Regions from separate parts of the Kribbella deserti genome, predicted to be linked through region 2. Evidence: predicted binding sites of a transcription regulator. Region 2 holds the regulator's gene; the other holds the start of a gene.
What was found. Region 2 encodes HrcA, which represses chaperone genes, less so after heat shock. Its sites were predicted from a motif close to TTGGCACTCGNNNNNNNCGAGTGCCAA; they were not measured.
Positions count from the first base shown of each region.

Region 1: groL (chaperonin GroEL) is a predicted target of HrcA. The motif match lies at 5,890-5,916, and genes of this name have one in related genera.

Region 1 is NZ_JBHLTC010000040.1:295,444-304,829, reverse strand. Features, by position in the region: gene ACFFGN_RS32720 (LamG domain-containing protein) at 1-1,096, opposite strand, end outside; gene ACFFGN_RS32715 (GNAT family N-acetyltransferase) at 1,248-2,186, opposite strand; gene ACFFGN_RS32710 (guanyl-specific ribonuclease) at 2,399-2,884, shown strand; gene ACFFGN_RS32705 (glycoside hydrolase family 6 protein) at 3,000-3,971, shown strand; gene groL (chaperonin GroEL) at 4,071-5,699, opposite strand; gene ACFFGN_RS32695 (GNAT family N-acetyltransferase) at 6,024-6,611, shown strand; gene ACFFGN_RS32690 (MmcQ/YjbR family DNA-binding protein) at 7,585-7,923, opposite strand; gene ACFFGN_RS32685 (PspC domain-containing protein) at 8,077-8,382, shown strand; gene ACFFGN_RS32680 (M48 family metallopeptidase) at 8,439-9,386, shown strand, end outside.
Region 2 is NZ_JBHLTC010000001.1:302,953-312,338, reverse strand. Features, by position in the region: gene ACFFGN_RS01435 (16S rRNA (uracil(1498)-N(3))-methyltransferase) at 1-641, opposite strand, end outside; gene dnaJ (molecular chaperone DnaJ) at 645-1,784, opposite strand; gene hrcA (heat-inducible transcriptional repressor HrcA) at 1,804-2,823, opposite strand; gene ACFFGN_RS01420 (Gfo/Idh/MocA family protein) at 2,922-4,031, opposite strand; gene ACFFGN_RS01415 (ThuA domain-containing protein) at 4,028-4,681, opposite strand; gene ACFFGN_RS01410 (MBL fold metallo-hydrolase) at 4,780-5,658, shown strand; gene ACFFGN_RS01405 (NCS1 family nucleobase:cation symporter-1) at 5,756-7,306, shown strand; gene ACFFGN_RS01400 (DUF3097 domain-containing protein) at 7,323-8,156, shown strand; gene ACFFGN_RS01395 (hypothetical protein) at 8,183-8,554, opposite strand; gene ACFFGN_RS01390 (winged helix-turn-helix transcriptional regulator) at 8,735-9,385, shown strand.

The DNA.
Region 1 (9,386 bases), on a different contig from region 2:
AGGTGCGGCGCAGAGACGCGGTGCGTCCACGACCGGACGAGTCGGCGAAGGTTCCGCCGGTGAGCTCATCGAAGGTGTACGACGCCAGGTCTCCCTTGGCCTCCAGTTCGGCCGGGCCTAATGCGCGTGCGGAGATGTTCACCTCGTCCAGCGCGCCCGCGAACACCGGGTCGCCTGCGAAGTGCGAGCGTCCCAGCCAATGGTGCTGCAACGCGCCGAGTGCCGCCGGGTTCAGCGACAGTGCGGTGTTCGTTCCGACCGGCACGCCGTTGACGTAGAGAGTGCCGGTGGTGCCCGCGATCGTGACCGCGATGTGGCTCCACTGGTTCAGCGGCAACGGTGTGGTGCCGTTGATGCCCTGCTCAGCGCCAGGACCGTTTGCCGTGATGGCGAAGCGCGGGACGCCGTTCCCGTTGCGGGCGGACAGGTAGAGGTATCGCGTCGTGTCGTTACCGAAGTCGAAGATCCGCGTCCAGTTCGCGCCGTGCGACGGCCTGATCCAGGCGGCGAACGTGAACTCCGCAGGCAGCGGCTCCGGCGGCAGATCGACGAACTGGTAGGCGCCGCGCTGGAGTTCCAGTGCTCGGCCGGACTTGCCCGCCACGCTCAGCATCTGCGGATCGCGGCGGAGCGCGTCCCGGCACTGGCTGAGCGCCCCGACCATCGTCCGGATCTTGTCCAGGTAGCCGGTGTCACGCGTGCTGCCGTACGCCTGGGCGAGCATCGACAGGAAGTGGCCCGTGTAGTGGCCGCGGAGGTTGCCGTTCGCCTCTCCGTCCAGCCCTTCCCAGCCGCCCGGTGCGACGGCGCCCAAGGTGTCCAGACCTGCGTTCGCGCGGAACACCTGGAGCAGCCGGTTCACGTCGTAACCCCGTGCGTAGGCCAGCACGAGGTCACGCTTTTTCGAGAACACGCCTTCGGACAGCGCAACCTCGGACAGCGCGAACGAGCGCAGCTTTCCCGGCGCCGGCGCGGACTGGGCCGCATCGAGCAGCGGAGCGGCCACCGCCTCGCCCGCAGCCGAGCCGAACAGCGGCATCGCAGCTGCCAGTGAGGTCGCCTTGAGGAAGTCACGCCGTGCGAAGCCAGCCGTCATCTGATGCTCCTCGTCCACGCAAGATCTGCGAACCTGCCGAATGTGAGCGCTAACATATGATCGTTCGCCGCCCCTGTCGAGACCTGCCGAGCCCACCGCATTCCGGTCGACGGATGCGGTGGGTTCGGCAGATCACCGGCTGGGCGGGTGACTAGCCGCCGGGATGGCTGGCCACGAGGCGAGTGGCGAAGTGCTGATAGCCGGCCCGTTCGAAGGCTGCCGCCATCGGGACGTTGCCGAAGTCGGTGTCCGCCCGGATCACCTCAGCCCCGGTCTCGGCCAGGATGTGGGTGATCTCGGCCAGCAGGTCGTCGACGTACCGGTGGCCGCGGTGCTCGGGCAGGATGCCGAGGTACCCGACCACCGGACCGCCGTTGTTGGCCGACGGAATCGCGAAGCCGATCAACTCGTTCTCGGCGTTGTACGCGAGGCGCCACCAGGCCCGATCACCCGGCAGCGAGCGGTAGGTCTCCAGTTCTTCGCGAGCTGCGCCCTCCGCGCCGATGCGAACCACGGCGCGAGCAGTGGATGCGTCGAGGGTTCCCTTCGCTACCCGTTGCAGGACGTCCACGAAGGCTTCGTCGTCTGGTTCGGCGCGGAAGGTCAAGCGGGACGACCTGTCGGGCAAACCTTCTGCGGCCGTCCACTCGAAGCGCAAGCGCTCAGTCAGGCCGGTAAGTCCGACAGCGGCTGCAGCGGCTAGACGCGGCTCAACCTCTGCCTGGATCTTCGGATCCGACCTCCACTCCGTAGACAGGAAGAGGTGGTACTCGGGTTGTTCGTCCTCGGGCTCGAACTGGTCGACCATTTGCCGCAGCAAGTCGGCCCAGAGCGCTGACGGCTCCACCACGGACTCATCGGCGTACAGGCAGTCGAGAGCGAACGGCTTCTCGTAGCCGTCCAGGCCCCACCAAACGGACAAGGCCAGGATCTGTTCGCCTTCGACGGCAAGCCAGGTCCACTCCGGCCGATAGGCCCGGGTGGTGAGGAACTCGTTGAAGCGCTCGGGTGTCGTCGTGTTGACCGACTGCGTCTCAAGACAGGTCAGGATTCGGCCGAGATCGGACTCGACCATGGAACGGATCTGCACAAAACCTCCAACAGGAGGCGCGCGGCCTCGCTCAGAGCGAGGGAGATGAGCAGGCCAGACGCGCCAGGGAACAAACCAGGGTATTCATGGCGCCTCCTTTCGCTCGTAGGGCTACTCGCCGTCACCGACCTTATCCGCCGAACAGGCCATAGTCCACCAACTATCCACAGTTGGGATGAGCCGTGGTCACCTTGTTCGGGCAGCCTGCGGGCATGCGAATCTTCCGCAACGCCCTCGCCCTCACCGCCCTGGCCATCCTGCCCCTAGCCGGAACCACCGCCACCGCCACCGCGCATCCCCTCTCCCCCGGCCCCTCGTACGGCGTGGCCAACGCGTCGTACGGCGTGCCCGGCACCTCGTCGTCCGGCGCCTCGTCGTACGGCGTGCTTGGGGAGGTGGACGCGCTGCCGACGTGCGCGCTTTCCTCGCTGCCGCGGGAGGCGTCGCACACCCTCGAGCTGATCCACTCCGGCGGCCCGTTCCCGTACGACCGGGACGGCACGGTCTTCCAGAACCGGGAAGGCCTGTTGCCGTCGGCAACATCCGGCTACTACCGCGAGTACACCGTGAAGACGCCGGGCTCTCCCGATCGCGGCGCGCGACGGCTTGTCGGTGGCGGACGGGCCACCTCGCCGGCGTACGTCTACTACACGAGCGACCACTACGCCTCGTTCTGCGAGGTGGACGAACAAGCCTGAGCGGGAGCGGTTGCCTGTTCCTGCCACCACGCGTACGGCGTGCGCCTTCCTGGCTACGATCGGCGCCCGGGCTGGATGCGGCCCGGGCGCCCGACCTAGTCGAAAGAGGTTCCAGATGGCACCGCCCCGCGGGAAGTTCGTCGCTTTGCTGGCCCTGTCCCTCGCCCTGCTGACCCCGGCCGTCGCTGCTCCCGCCCAGGCGCAGGTGGCCGGCAACCCGCTGGAGATGTCGAACGGCTTCTACGTCGATCCGGAGTCCAACTCGGCCAAGTGGGTGGCCCAGAACCAAGGCCATCCGGACATGGCCCTCATCCGGGACCGGATCGCGACGAAGGCCGGTGCTCGCTGGTTCGGCAACTGGAGCGGCGACATCGGTGATGCGGTGAACAAGTTCGCCAACGACGCGGACGTGATCGAGAAGCTGCCGGTCCTGGTGGCCTACAACATCCCCGGCCGCGACTGCGGTGGGCACTCGGGCGGTGGCGCGGGCAGCGCCCAGGCGTACAAGGACTGGATCAGCGAGTTCTCGACCGCGCTCGGCGGCCACCCGGCGATCGTCATCATCGAGCCGGACGCGCTCGCGCAGCTCGACTGCATGTCGGCGGCGGCCCAGGCCGAGCGAATCGAGCTGCTGAAGTTCGCAGTGCGGGAGTTCCAGGCCAAGAACCCGAACACCTGGGCCTACATGGACGGCGGTAACTACAGCTGGATCGCGGCGAACGAGATGGCCCGCCGGCTCAAGCTGGTCGAGGTGAACCGCATCCGCGGGTTCGCGCTCAACGTCTCGAACTACTACACGACCAGCCAGTCGCTCACGAAGGGCAACGCGATCAAGTCCGCGCTCGGCGGGGGCGCCGGTAGCAACTTCGTGGTCGATACCAGCCGCAACGGCAAGGGCTCGAACGGCGAATGGTGCAACCCGGCCGGACGCCAGCTCGGTGTCACCTCACAGGCCGGCGGTGGCGCGGACATGCTGCTGTGGATCAAGGTTCCGGGTGATTCCGACGGCAAATGCGGTATCGCGCCGACCGTCGAGGCCGGTCACTTCAGCCCGGTCATCGCCAAGCGCCTGATCCAGGGCTGGTAGTCCTACCGGCTTTGAAGTTGTGTCAGGCAAGACAAAAGGGCGGTCCCTCGCGGGACCGCCCTTCTGTTTGTTACAGCTTCAGATCCGATGGATCGGGGATCAGAAGTCCATGCCACCCATGTCGGGGGCGCCACCGCCAGCGGCGGCACCGGCCTTCTCGGGCTTGTCGGCGATAACGGCCTCGGTGGTGAGGAACAGGGCCGCGATGGACGCCGCGTTCTGCAGCGCCGAGCGCGTCACCTTGGCCGGGTCGATGATGCCGGTGGCGATCAGGTCGACGTACTCGCCGGTCGCGGCGTTGAGGCCGTGACCAGGCTCGAGGTTGCGAACCTTCTCCACCACGACGCCACCTTCGAGGCCGGCGTTGACGGCGATCTGCTTCAGCGGTGCCTCGACCGCGGACCGCACGATGGCGGCACCGGTGGCCTCGTCACCCTCGAGCTCGAGCTTCTCGAACGCCTTGACCGAAGCCTGCAGCAGCGCGACGCCACCACCGGCAACGATGCCCTCTTCGACGGCGGCCTTCGCGTTGCGAACGGCGTCCTCGATGCGGTGCTTGCGCTCCTTGAGCTCGACCTCGGTGGCGGCACCGACCTTGATGACCGCAACACCGCCGGCCAGCTTGGCCAGACGCTCCTGCAGCTTCTCGCGGTCGTAGTCGCTGTCCGACTTCTCGATCTCGGCGCGGATCTGGTTCACCCGGCCGGAGATCTGGTCGGCGTTGCCCGAACCCTCGACGATGGTCGTCTCGTCCTTGGTGACGACGATCTTGCGGGCCTGACCGAGCAGCTCCAGGCCGACGCCGTCGAGCTTGAGGCCGACCTCCTCGGAGATCACCTCGCCGCCGGTGAGGATGGCGATGTCGACCAGCATGGCCTTGCGGCGGTCACCGAAGCCCGGCGCCTTGACGGCGACGGTCTTGAAGGTGCCCTTGATCTTGTTCACGACCAGGGTCGCGAGGGCCTCGCCCTCGATGTCCTCGGCGATGATGGCCAGCGGCTTGCCGGTCTGCATGACCTTCTCCAGCACCGGGACCAGGTCCTTGATGCTCGAGATCTTGCTGTTCACCACGAGGATGTACGGGTCGTCGAGAACCGCTTCCATCCGCTCGGTGTCGGTCACGAAGTAGGGCGAGATGTAGCCCTTGTCGAAGCGCATACCCTCGGTGAGCTCGAGCTCGAGCCCGAAGGTGTTGCTCTCCTCGACGGTGATGACACCTTCCTTGCCGACCTTGTCCATCGCCTCGGCGATGATCTGGCCGACCTGGGTGTCCGCGGCGGAGATCGACGCGGTCGCGGCGATCTGCTCGCGGGTCTCCACGGGCTTCGCCAGGGCGAGCAGCTGCTCGCTGACGGCCTCGACGGCCTTCTCGATGCCCTTCTTCAGGCCCATCGGGTTGGCGCCGGCGGCGACGTTGCGCAGACCCTCGCGCACGAGCGCCTGGGCCAGCACGGTCGCGGTCGTCGTACCGTCACCAGCGACGTCATCCGTCTTCTTGGCAACTTCCTTGACGAGCTCGGCCCCGATCTTCTCGTACGGGTCCTCGAGCTCGATCTCTTTGGCGATCGAGACACCGTCGTTGGTGATCGTGGGGGCGCCCCACTTCTTCTCCAGCACGACGTTGCGGCCCTTCGGGCCAAGCGTCACCTTTACGGCGTCGGCGAGGGTGTTCATACCCCGCTCGAGGCCGCGGCGCGCTTCCTCATTGAAAGCAATAAGCTTGGGCATTCTCCGCGAGTCCTCCCGCGTCGAGTTTCTTTAACAGCCGGCCCGATGCCCGCGACGGACGACATCTCGATCGGCGCGGTCACGTCCCGCTCCGTCTTGATGCCTCATCGAGACCGTCTCCGGTCACACCCAGGGCCCGGTCACAACCATCGCTGGTTATCACTCGGGACCTTCGAGTGCTAACCAAGTTTTAGCACTCGACCCAAGCGAGTGCAAGCCAGCGCCGGTATGGTGACGCCTCCCGGCGGCCGCCCCAGAGGTCGCGCCCAGCCTCCCCGGCGGTGGCTACTCCCGCGGGCGGGCGGAGCGTCGTACGGTGCGGGAATGAGCGTTCAGGTGCTGCCGGCGACGGCGGAACGCTGGGCGGACGTGATCGCGGTCATGGGTGAACGCGGCGATCCGTCCCACTGCTGGTGCCAGTTTTTCCGACTGCGCGGCAACGACTGGGACCGCCCAAGCGAGGCCAAACGGCGGGCCTTGCGACAGCAGGTCAAGGTGGAACCACCTCCGGGCGTGCTCGCGTACGACGACGGCACTCCGGCCGGCTGGTGCGCCGTCGCCCGGCGTACGTCGTACCCCCGGGTGCTCGCCTCGAAGAACTGGCACCACCATCCCGCCGAGCCCGCGCCCGGCCTCTGGACGGTCACCTGCTTCGTCGTACCCGTCGGGCATCGCCGCCAGGGCATGGCGAGCCACCTGCTCGAAGGCGCGGTGGAGCTGGCCCGGGCGCGCGGCGCGACGGCCGTCGAAGGCAACGCGATCGACCTGCACGCGTCTGGACGAACGGCCTCGGCCGATCTCTATCGCAGCCCGCTGTCCGTTTTCCTCGACGCCGGATTCCACGAGGTACGCCGGACCTCCCCCCGTGGGTCCTCGTCCGACGGTCGCTCTAGGCCCTCAACCAGGGTCTAATCCCAGCCAGGGACGCTCCCCTGGAGACCAACCAGCGACACCCGGGAACACGCCCAGGCGTGACCGCCTTACCGGTCCGACGGGTTCGCGCCGCCTTACCGGCCCCACGGGTTCGCGCCGCTGTGCCGCCTTGCCGGTCCGACGAGTTCGCGCCGCCTTACCGGTCCGACGAGTTGTGCAAAGTCGCGCCCGTCCACGCTCGGTAGCTCGTCGTCTGTCCCCGCGAGTGGTCGCGTGCGACCGCTCGCGGGAAGGTGGGGTACGGCCGCCGGTACCACGGGACTCGGCGTACCGCGCCCACCTTCCAGCGTCCCGGCTGGCACAACGAGCCGCCACAACTGGGCCACCTCGTGGGGACCGAGCACCCCAAACGGCGTCTGAGCACGGGTTGTAACCCCTGCTCAGACACGCTTACCCCTGCTAGCTCTCGGCTTCCCCAGCTGGGCCCCCGGCCACGGCAGCCAGATACCGCGCCCCGCATCAGCTTTTCCCGGCGTGCTGAATCATCTTGGTGAGTCTGCTGGACATCTTTTGCCCCGCAAGCATGTCCAGCAGACTCACCAAGAAGGGCTAGATGCCAGGCAGCGAGTTCCTGCGCCGGCTCGGCAAGCGAGGCAGGCGTCTCGGCCGGCCGAGACGCGGCGGGCGCGGGCGAGCGCGGGCCACCGAGGCGCAGGCAGGCGCCAGGCGGGCTCCGGCGCGCTCGGGCGACGTACGGGCGGGCGGATAGGCGATCGGGTGGTCTCGAGGTCGACTGCCGAGTTTTGGTGCGGCTACCTGGCTGCAACCGGGTAGCCGCACACGAACTCGGTAGTGGGCGCACCAGAACCCGGTAGGCGCCCCGCAACCCGGTAGCCAGCCCGGGCTCACGCCGTGCCAGCGACCTATGGCGGACAGACCAGGCAAAAGACGGGGCAGCCGACGGGATCGGGCAGCAAGTATGGAGATCCTCGCTGACCTCAGCTCATCACTGTTAGGTGGCGTCCAGGCGTTTGACCAGGGTTTTCGGGGCGGTGAGCCGCCAGGCCTCGGTCAGGAGTTCGCGCAGCTCCTGGTCCTCCGCCGCGGCGAAGTCGGCACTGAGCCAGGCGAACCGCCCTGAGGCCCAGGATGGCTCGTAGACCTCTGGATTCTCCGCGACCAGTGCCTCCTGCTCCTCGCGAAAGGCCTTGATCGAGGCCCGATCGCCCTCCGCGGAGAAGTACACAAAACTTTTGCCGCGCACCTTGAACACCGGCTGACCGGCCCAGCCTGGATGCTCGGTGACCTCCGGCAGGTCGAGCAGCACCTTGCGCACAGCCGCCTCGTCCATCCGCCACCACCTCACTCGCAGGGTTGATCTCACTGCCCAGCACGCTAAGGGTCGGCACCGACAATTTCCTCCAGCCCGCTCAGGGGTCCGACCAGGGTCGGATCGGTACCGATCCCGATGTGATCGCGGGCCCGCGGGCCGCACTCTGGAGACATGACGAACTCGACCGCACCCTTTCAGAACCTGTCCAGCAAGGTCCTCCGCCGTTCCCGCTCCCAGCGGATGCTCTCCGGAGTGTCCGGGGGCATCGGCGAGTACCTCAACGTCGACGCCACCCTGGTCCGCCTGGGCTGGGTGGTTCTCACCTTCATCACCGGTGGCGCCGCGATCCTGGGTTACGTCGTCGCCTGGGTGGTCATGCCGGAGGCCGGTAACGAGCCGGCCCAGCAGCCCCACCCGACGCCGGAGGGCGATATCGCCAGCCGGATTTACGACGAGCCCACCAAGCCCGCTGCCTGACCTCGTCTCACGGCAGCAGTTGACAGCCGATCGACCGGCCCAGTCACACTGCTGCCGTGGAGACCGACGCGGCAGTGACCCGCTGCCCTCAGTGCGACAAGCAACTCCGGGTCGATCCGCGATACGTCACCTGGTGTGACTCCTGCGAGTGGAACGTCGACCCGCTACCGGTCGACGACGCCTACCCGGCCTGGCGCCAGAAGCTGGAGCACCGGCTCGCCGACACGCTCTACCGCGAACTGGAACACGGCACGATCCACAAGCCCGGCTGGGACGCCGCGCGGGCGATGGCGTACTTCCTGTCGTTCCTAGTGCTGCTGTTGCCGCTAGTGGCTCTCGCCGCCGGGATCACGATTCTGCTCTTCTACCGGCCGCTGTGGCTGGCAGTTCCTTTCGCCGCCGTGGGGTTCGCTATCGCCTGGTCGCTTCGGCCCCGGCCGCAGCGCCTTGACCCGGACCAGCTCCACGTGAGCCGCGCCGAGGTTCCACGGCTGTACAACCTGCTGGACGAGATCAGCGCCGCCGTAAAGGCCCGCCCAGTCGCTTCGGTCGTACTGACCGCTGAGCCCGAGTTGTGGATTACGGAGATCGGGTGGCGGATGCGTCCGGTCGTCGGCATCGGGCTTCCGCTCTGGGTGGCGATGAGTTCACAGCAGCGAGTCGCTGTGCTGGCGCACGAGTTCGGCCACGGCCGCAACGGCGACATAAGGAACAACACGCTCGTCTGGAACGCTGAGAACATCCTGGAAGAGCTGGAGAGCAGCTTCAGCCCGCAGCCGTACGACGAGCTCAAGGACGACGCGGCGGCTTTGGTCGAAGACACCGACGGCACGTTCCTCACCCGACTGGTGAATGCCATAGTCGGCCCACCCATTCGTGGCTATCGCTGGCTGCTGACCCGGGCCTCGCTCCGCGGTGAGCAGCGCGCGGAGTACCTGGCCGACCGGATCTCCGGCGAAGTCGCAGGCTCCGAGGCGGCGGCCACCTCGCTGGAGCGATTAGTC
Region 2 (9,386 bases):
CCCAGCAGCACCGGGTCGACGCCGAAGGCGGCCAGCTCGGCGGGCGCGATGCCACCTTCCGGCCCGACCACGATGACGACCTCGCCCGCGGCCGGTACGTCGAGGGTGGCGAGCGGTGTCGTCGCCTCCTCATGCAGTACGGCGGCAAGCGCGGCGCCTCGCACCAGCTCGGCCACCTCCGCGGTGGACGCCAGCTCCGCGACCTCGCAGAACCAGGCGCGTCGCGACTGCTTGCTGGCCTCGAACGCCCAGGCGCGCCACTTCGCCAGCAGTTTCGCCGTGCGCTCGGGATTCGCCCGGAATTGACTGCGCTCCGCGTTCCACGGCACGACCAGGTCCACGCCGACCTCGGTCAGCATCTCGACCGCCAGCTCGGCCCGCTCCCCCTTCGGCACGGCCTGTACGACGACCAGGCGCGGCGCGGGCGGTTCCACTGTCGTGCGGCTCTCGACAGCGACGACCAGGCCGGCCTTCGACGCCGACACCACCGGGCCTTCGGCGACTGCGCCCCGGCCGTCGCTCAGCCGGACACGCTCGCCCGCCGCGATCCGCCGTACGACGGCCGCGTGATGCCCTTCGCTACCGCCGAGCGTGAGTTGATCGCCGGACAGGTCGTCCAGGTGGAATACCGCGAGGCCCATGCGTCAGTGTGAACCGAAGGCGTCGCGCAACCGGCCGAAGACACCCTTGTGCGCGGCCTGGATCTGGCCCAGCGGGCGCTCCTCGCCGCGGGCCTCGGCCAGCTTGCGCAGCAGGTCGACCTGGGCGTCGTCCAGCTTGGTCGGGGTCTCGACCAGTACCTCCACGATCAGGTCGCCGCGACCCGCGTGCCGCAGGCGCGGAACTCCCCGGGCGGTGAGCGTGAACGCCGTCCCGGACTGGGTGCCGGGCTTGATCTCGAGCGGAGTCGGCTCGCCTTCCAGCGTCGGCAGGTCGATCGTCGTACCGAGAGCGGCGGCCGTCATCGGCAGCGTGACCGAGCAGTGCAGGCTGTCGCCGTGCCGGGTGAAGATCTCGTGCTGCTCGACCTCGATCTCGACGTACAGATCGCCGGCCGGACCGCCGCCAGGGCCGACCTCACCCTGGCCGGACAGCTGGACCCGGGTGCCGGAGTCGACGCCCGCGGGGATCTTGACCGTGACCGAGCGGCGCGAGCGGACCCGGCCGTCACCGGAACACTCGACACACGGGTTCGGAATCGTCGTACCGAAACCGCGGCAGGCCGGGCAGGGGCGCATCGTGCGCACCTCGCCGAGGAACGAGCGCTGCGTGTGCGTCACCTCGCCGCGGCCGTGGCAGATCTCGCAGGTGACCGGCTTGGAACCGGCCGCGGCGCCCGAACCGGTACAGGTCGGGCACACCACGGCGGTGTCGATCTTCAGCTCACGGGTGGTACCGAAGGCCGCCTCGGCCAGATCGATGCGCAGCGGGATCAGCGCGTCCTGGCCCCGGCGCATCCGCGGGCGCGGGCCACGGTTGGCGGCGCCACCACCCTGGCCGAAGAACGCGTCCATGATGTCGGTGAAGGTGAAGGCCTGGCCGAAACCACCGCCGGCGCCACCGCCACTGCCGAGCGGGTCGCCGCCGAGGTCGTAGACCTGCTTCTTCTGCGGGTCGCTGAGCACCTGGAAGGCGCGGCCGATCTCCTGGAACTTGTCGTGCGCGTCCTCGGAGTCGTTCACGTCCGGGTGGTACTGCCGGGCGAGCTTGCGGTACGCCTTCTTGATGTCGTCGGCGGAAGCGTCCCGGCTGACGCCGAGGACCGCGTAGTAGTCGGTGCTCATACTCCTGTTTCCAAGGGGGTCATGAGTCGGCCAGGATCTGGCTGACATACCGGGCGACGGCTCGCACCGCTCCCATCGTGCTCGGATAGTCCATGTGTGTCGGGCCGACGATGCCGAGGGTGGCCAGCGTCTCCGACCTCGAGCCGTACCCGGCCGCGACCACCGAGGTGGTGGCGAGCTCCTCGTACGGATTCTCGTGGCCGATCCGCACCGTGAGGGTCTGCGGATGGGTCGCCTCACCCAGCAGCTTGAGCAGGATCACGTGCTCCTCGAGCGCCTCCAGCACCGGCTTCACGTTGCGCTCGAAGTCGTCGCCGTACCGGGTCAGGTTGGCCGCCCCGCCGACCGCGATCCGGTGCTCGCCCTCGACCGTGAACGCCTCCATCAGCGTGGTCACGATCGCGGCCACCAGCGGCCGGTCGCCCGGCCCGAAGCTGTCCGGCAGGCCCGCGAGCGTGGTCGCGGCGTCGGTCAGCCGCTGGCCGGTGAGCGCCGCGTTCAGCTTGCTGCGCAGGTCGACGACAAGCTGGTCGGAGACGTCCTCGAGGGTTTCCACGATGCGCTGCTCGACCCGGCCGGTGCTGGTGATCAGCACCAGCAGCAACCGCCGCGGCGACATCGTCACCACCTCGATGTGCCGCACGGTCGAGCGGGTCAGGGTCGGATACTGCACGATCGCGACCTGCCGGGTGATCTGCGCCAGCAGGCGCACGGTCCGGCGGACCACATCGTCCAGGTCCACTGCACCGGCCAGGAAGGTGGAGATCGCCTTCTTCTCCGCGCCGGACAGCGGTTTGACCGTACTCAGTTTGTCGACGAACAACCGGTAGCCGGCGTCGGTCGGAATCCGGCCCGCGCTGGTGTGCGGCTGGGTGATGTACCCCTCCTCCTCCAGCGCGGCCATGTCGTTGCGGACCGTCGCCGGGGAGACACCCAGATTGTGCCGGTCGACCAGCGTCTTCGAGCCGACCGGTTCATGGGTGGCCACATAGTCCTCGACGATGGCCCGGAGCACGTCCAGCTTGCGTTCGTCCAGCACGCGACTTGCACCACCTCTCGTCTTGGCACTCCCGACTTACGAGTGCCAGTCTACCGAGCCACCCACGAATCGCGCGCCGCCAGGCTTGAGGTCCGGTGTCAGGCCTGATCCGGGGAGGCACCCAGCGGTACGGCTGCCGGGCGCTCGACCGTACTGAGTACCTGGACCGGCTGATCGCGTTCGGCGGCTTCGAGCAGTGACTCCATCACGTCGAGCACGTGGAACGCCAGCGATCCGCTCGCGCGATGCGGCTCACCGGTCCGGATCGCGCGGGCCATGTCGGCCAGCCCGACGCCTCGGCCCGCGCCCGCGTAGCCGCCCGCGACATCGAGTGCGCGCCACTCGCCCGCCTGGGGTGACCAGAGTTCGACCTCGCCGTCGAAGTTGTTCGGGTCCGGGACCGCCAGGGTGCCCTGGGTGCCGTAGATCTCGATCCGGGGCATCCGGCTGGCCCAGATGTCGAAGCTCATCAACACGGTGCTCAACGCGCCCGACGTGTGTTCCACCACACCGGTCAGATGGGTCGGGATATCCACGCCGAACGTCGTTCCAGCCCGCGGCCCGGTGTGGATCGTGCGCTCCGCGTGGGCGCTCCCGGCCCGGGCCGTCACCCGTGCGACCGGTCCGAGCAGGGTGACCAGGGCCGTCAGGTAGTACGGGCCCATGTCGAGCAGCGGCCCTCCGCCGTCCTGGTAGTAGAACTCGGGCGCGGGATGCCACCGCTCGTGCCCGGGCGTGACGAACGACGCCGTCGCCGCCGTCGGTACGCCGATATCGCCCCGGTCCAGCGCCGCCCGGGCGGTCTGGATTCCCGTGCCGAGCACGGTGTCGGGCGCGCAGCCGATGCGAAGGCCCCGCGCCGCGGCGGCCGCCAGCAACGGCTCCGCCTCGGTACGCCGTACGGCCAGGGGCTTCTCGCCGTACACGTGCTTGCCCGCTTCGAGTGCCGCCAGGGCCACCGGCGCGTGCGCGGCGGGGATCGTCAGGTTGAGTACGACGTCCACGTCCGGGTCGGTGAGTAAGTCCTCCGACCTCATCGCGCGCAGGTTGCCGCGCTTGCTCGCCACCTCGGTCGCGCGTTCCAGGTCGATGTCCGCGACGGCGACCACCTCGACGCCGGGCAGGACCTCCAGGTGGTCCAGGTAGGTCCCGCTGATCACGCCCGTCCCGATGATGCCGACGCGGGTGTTGCCGCCCGCGGCGGTCACCGGCTCGCCCAGAGCAGGCCGCGCTCGATGATCGTGCGGACCTCGGGCACGTCCAGGTCCTCCAGGCTGTGCCCCGGTGTGCAGACGAAGATCCGGCCCTGTCCCCAGGTGCGGGTCCAGACCGCGGGCATCGTCGCGCCTTCGATCCACGGGTAGTCCGGATGCGCGCGGAACGTGGTGGTCGCGAGCACGTTGTTGGTCGGATCGGCGTGCACGTAGTACTGCTCGGTGCGCAGGTCGAAGTGGGTCAGACCGGCCACGATCGGGTGGTCGGCGACCACCTTGATCTCGTGATCGACAAAACCGCCCGGGTGCGAGATGAACTGCCCGCCGGTGATGAACTGGTAGTCGGTGTTGTTGCGGAACGAGTCCACGATGCCGCCGTGCCAGCCGGCGAATCCGGTCCCGCCACGAATGGCCGTTTCCAGGCCCTTGCACTGCTCGGCCGTAATCTCGCCCATGCTGATGCACTGCAGTACCAGGTCGGTACCGTCCAGATCGAGATACGCGTCGAGATCGTCGGTCACCTTGACGGTGAATCCGTTCTCCTCCAGATACGGCGTGAACAGCTCGGTCGCTTCCTGTGGCTTGTGCCCGGGCCAGCCGCCCCAGACCACCAGTGCCCGTCGTTCGCGTCGTTGTTCAGCCACGCCAGCCGCCTAACAGAGGTCCGATGAGTCCACCCGACCCTAAGCGCGCGTTTGACCGCCTTCAAGGGTCGTCCCACGGGCCGGTTAGGCTCACTCGGGTGACTTCGAACTGGACCGAGCTGGGCGACCGTTGCTGGGTCCGCCGTTATCCCGAGTGGGACCTGAACATCGGCGTTGTCGCGGGTTCGGCCGGTGTGCTGGTGGTCGACACCCACGCGACCGAGGCCTTTGCGACCGAACTGCTGGCCGACGTCCGGCGGCTTGTGCCCGGCGCCGAGGTCCGCTGGGCGGTGAACACGCACGCGCACTTCGATCACACCTTCGGCAACTCGGTCTTCGCCGCGGCCGGCGCCACCGTCATCTCGCACGAGAACGCGGCGGCGCAGCTGCTCGAGCGCGGCCCCGAACTGCAGCGGCGGTACGCCGAGAACCCGGGCGTCGATCCGGACTTCCCGGCAATCCCGGCCGAGGTCATCGCGCAGATCGCGACCGCTCCGCTGGTTCCGGCCGATCAGACGTTCTCGGTCGCGAAGGTGATCGACCTCGGCGACCGGCGGGTGGAGTTGCTGCACCTGGGCAACGGTCATACCGACGGCGACATCGTCGTCCTGGTGCCGGACGCCGACGTGGTGTTCATGGGCGACCTGATCGAGGAGTCGGCCCCACCGTCGTACGGCGACGACTGCTATCCGCTGGACTGGTCCGACACCGTCGACCGGGTGGTCGGGTTGCTGACGGCAACTACCCGGGTGGTACCGGGCCACGGCGCGGTGGTGGACGCCGAGTTCGTGCGCGACCAAGGGGCCGAGATCGGCTCGGTGGCGAACAACATCTCCGGCCTGCACCACAACGGAGCCACCCTCGAGTACGCGTTGCGCCATGACGAATGGCCTTATCCGGCCGAGCACCTCGCGGCCGCCGTACGGCGTGGCTACGAGCAGCTCGGCGGCGTGCGCCGAACGCTGCCGATGGCCTGAGGAGCCGTGCGTTTGATGAAGTAGCCGGTTATTCGTTGACATCGGCGCCACCCGTCCCTCAAGTTGGTCCGAAACGACCGGCGGACGAGGTGGCGCGATGACTTCCACGGCAGCATCAGCAGAGCAGATCACCCACCCCGACGGCCGGGTCGAACTGCGCGATCCGGCCGTGCTCGAAGGCAGCCCGTACGGCAACGCCGAACTGGCCCCGACGCGACTACCCGAGCGCCGCTGGACGACGTACAACTACGCCGCGCTGTGGATGGGGATGGCGCACAACATCCCGTCGTACCTGCTGGCGGCCGGACTTGTTGCCATCGGCATGAACTGGCTGCAGGCCTTTCTCACCATCACGCTCGGCAACCTGATCGTGCTGGTCCCGCTGCTGCTGAACAGCCACGCCGGGACGAAGTACGGCATCCCGTTCCCGGTTTTCGCGCGGGCCTTCTACGGCGTGCGCGGCGCGAACTTGCCGGCCCTGCTGCGGGCGTTCATCGCCTGCGGCTGGTTCGGCATCCAGACCTGGGTCGGTGGCCAGGCGATCTTTGTCATCGTCGGCAAACTGGCCGGCGAGGGCTGGATCGGCGCGGCCGCGATCGGCGGGCATCCGTGGACGATGTGGCTGAGCTTCACGTTCTTCTGGGTATTGCAGATGATCCTGATCTGGCGTGGCATCGAAGGCCTGCGCCGGTTCGAGAACTGGGCCGCGCCGCTGGTCACCGTCGCGTTCCTGGCGTTGATGATCTGGGTGCTGGTCAAGGCCGGCGGTTTCGGGCCGATCCTGTCGCAGCCCTCGCAGCTTGGCTGGGACGCCGACTTCTGGAAGATCTTCGCGCCGTCGCTGATGGGCATGATCGCCTTCTGGGCCACGCTTTCGCTCAACATGCCCGACTTCACCCGCTTCGGCCAGGGGCAACGCCAGCAGGCCCTCGGCCAGGTCATCGGCCTGCCCACCACGATGTCGTTCATCGCGCTGGTCTCGATCGTGACCACCTCCGGCACCGTGGTGATCTACGGCGAGGCCATCTGGGACCCGGTCGAACTGGCCCGCCGGTTCGAAAGCCCGATCGTGGTGGTGATCGGCCTGGTGATGGCGATTCTGGCGACCATGTCCACCAATGTCGCGGCCAACGTCGTCAGCCCGTCGTACGACTTCTCCAACGCCTTGCCGCGCTGGCTGAACTTCCGCACCGCCGGTCTGCTCACGGCCGTGGTCGGTGTGCTGATCCAGCCCTGGCGGTTGATCGCGGACCCGGAGATCTACATCTTCGTCTGGCTTTCGTTCTACGGCGGCGTACTCGCGTCCGTGGCGGGTGTGCTGATCGCGGGCTACTGGTTCGTCGCCCGCACCGAGCTACACCTGGCCGACCTTTACCGGTCCGAAGGCCGATACTGGTTCGCCTCCGGCTGGAACTGGCGCGCGGTCGTCGCCACGCTCGCGGGCGCCGTACTGGGTGTCGGCGGTGCCTACTCGAATCCCGGCGGCGGCCCGTTCCCGACGGACGGCCTGATCCCGTTGCTCAAGCCGCTGTACGACTACTCCTGGCTGGTCGGTCTGGCCGTCGGGTTCGGGGTCTACCTCGGTTTGTCGATGACCAGCGCCACAACCCCGGACACCGCGCGCCAGGACCGCGAGGCCGTTCGTTGATGGTTACGGTGGAGCCGTGACCGATCGCTATGGTTCAGACGTCCTCGCCGGTGACTGGAACAAGCCCAAGAACGGCCGCACCGTCGACCTCGAGATCTCCCGCGGTCTCGTGGTCGAGGAGCCGTCCTCCGGTTTCGTCGGCGCCGTGGTCCGCTGGGAACACGGCGTGGTGGATCTGGAAGACCGCCACGGCCAGGTGCGCACGTACCCGCTCGGACCGGGCTTCTGGGTCGACGGCAAACCCGTGGCCCTGAAGGCCCCGGCCAAGGCGGGACCGGCCGCACCCACCCGTACGGCGTCCGGCTCGGTGGCCGTCGCCGGCGTGAAGGCGCGAGTGGCCCGCGCCGGGCGGATCTACGTCGAAGGCCGGCACGACGCCGAACTGGTCGAGAAGGTCTGGGGCGACGACCTTCGCATCGAGGGCGTGGTGGTCGAATACCTCGAAGGCGTGGACGATCTGCCCGCCATCGTGGCGGAGTTCGATCCCGGGCCCGGGCGGCATCTCGGCGTACTGGTCGACCATCTCGTACCCGGCTCCAAGGAGTCGAAGATCGCGGCCCAGGTGACCGGCGACCACGTGCTGGTGGTCGGCCACCCGTTCATCGACATCTGGGAAGCGGTCAAACCGTCGTCCCTCGGCATCGCCGCCTGGCCGAAGATCCCCCACGGGCAGTCGTGGAAGCACGGCATTCTCGAGACCTTCGGCTGGCCCGCCGCCACCCAGGCCGACGTAGCCGCCGCCTGGAAGCACATCCTCGGCAAGGTGAAGACCTATGCCGACCTCGAACCGGCCCTGCTCGGCAGAGTCGAAGAACTCATCGACTTCGTCACCACCGGTCCCGAGGACTAGTCCTCAGTCCCCGGCCATCCGGGGCGTCAGTCCCCAGCCGCCTGGGCGCCGGGGTCTGCTGATTTGACCTCGACCAGGATCACGTTGACCTCTCCGGCCAGCAACTCCCACGAGTGATCGAAGGCGTCCGCCTGCCAGACGACCGCGCCCGGGTTCAGGTCGACGATCTGGGTCGAGCCGTCCGGCCAGGTCACCTTCTGCCGCCCTGAGCCGAGATTGATCACCAGCATCGGCAGGTGCGAGTGCATCTCGTTCTGCCATCCCGTGGAAGCGCGGGCGTGGATCACCCGGACGTGCTCGTTGTCGACCAGGACCTGATGTGCGTCCGGGTCCACGACTACCGCGTGCTGCGGCTTCTGAACCGTGGCCGGGGTCTGCTCCGAAAGCGACGTGCTCATTGCTGGCTCCTGTCTAAAGGCATTCTCGTCCGCCACTCCGGCGGGCTCGCCTCGCAACGGTAACCTGTTGAGGTTGTTAAAAACAACTTATTGCGGTTGCTATTTTTACCCATCTGAAGCGAGGGGAGTTGTGAAAAGCAACTACGATGGGTGGAAGTTCAGATCGCGAGGGAGCCTGCAATGCCGACCAGCCGTAGCTATCGCGACTCCTGTGCGGTCGCCCGGGCGCTCGATGTCGTCGGCGAGCGCTGGGCACTGCTGGTTGTACGCGAGCTGCTCTTGATGCCGCAACGCTTCTCCGAACTGCGGCACTCGCTGCCCAACGCGAGCTCCAACCTGCTGGCCGATCGTCTTCGCGAACTCGAGCAGCACGGCGTGATCCGTCGCCGCACGCTCACGTCGACGACCGGGCCGAAGGTCTATGAACTGACCGAGTGGGGCCGGAGGCTGGAAGCGATCGTCCTGGCATTGGGCGACTGGGGAGTCGACGCTCCGCACCCCGCGGAACCGGCGTCGCTCAGCGCCACCTCGGTGCTCATCTTCCTGCGCGGCAGCGCCCGTCCCGATCCGGAAGCGCCGCCGATCGTCTGCCGCCTCGAGCTGGACGGTGCGATCTGGACGGTGTCGGTCGACGGCGGCGAAGTGCAGGTGGAGAGCGGTGAACCGGCCAAGGCCGACATCTCGCTGCGCACGGACCCGAAGACCCTCGGCGGCCTGCTAGCCGATCCGGCGTCCCTCGACACCACCCTCGCGCAAGGCGCCATGAGCTTCGTAGGCGACCTGCAGGCCCTCAAACGCCTCCTACAGCTCTACACCCCGGCATCCGCCTGAC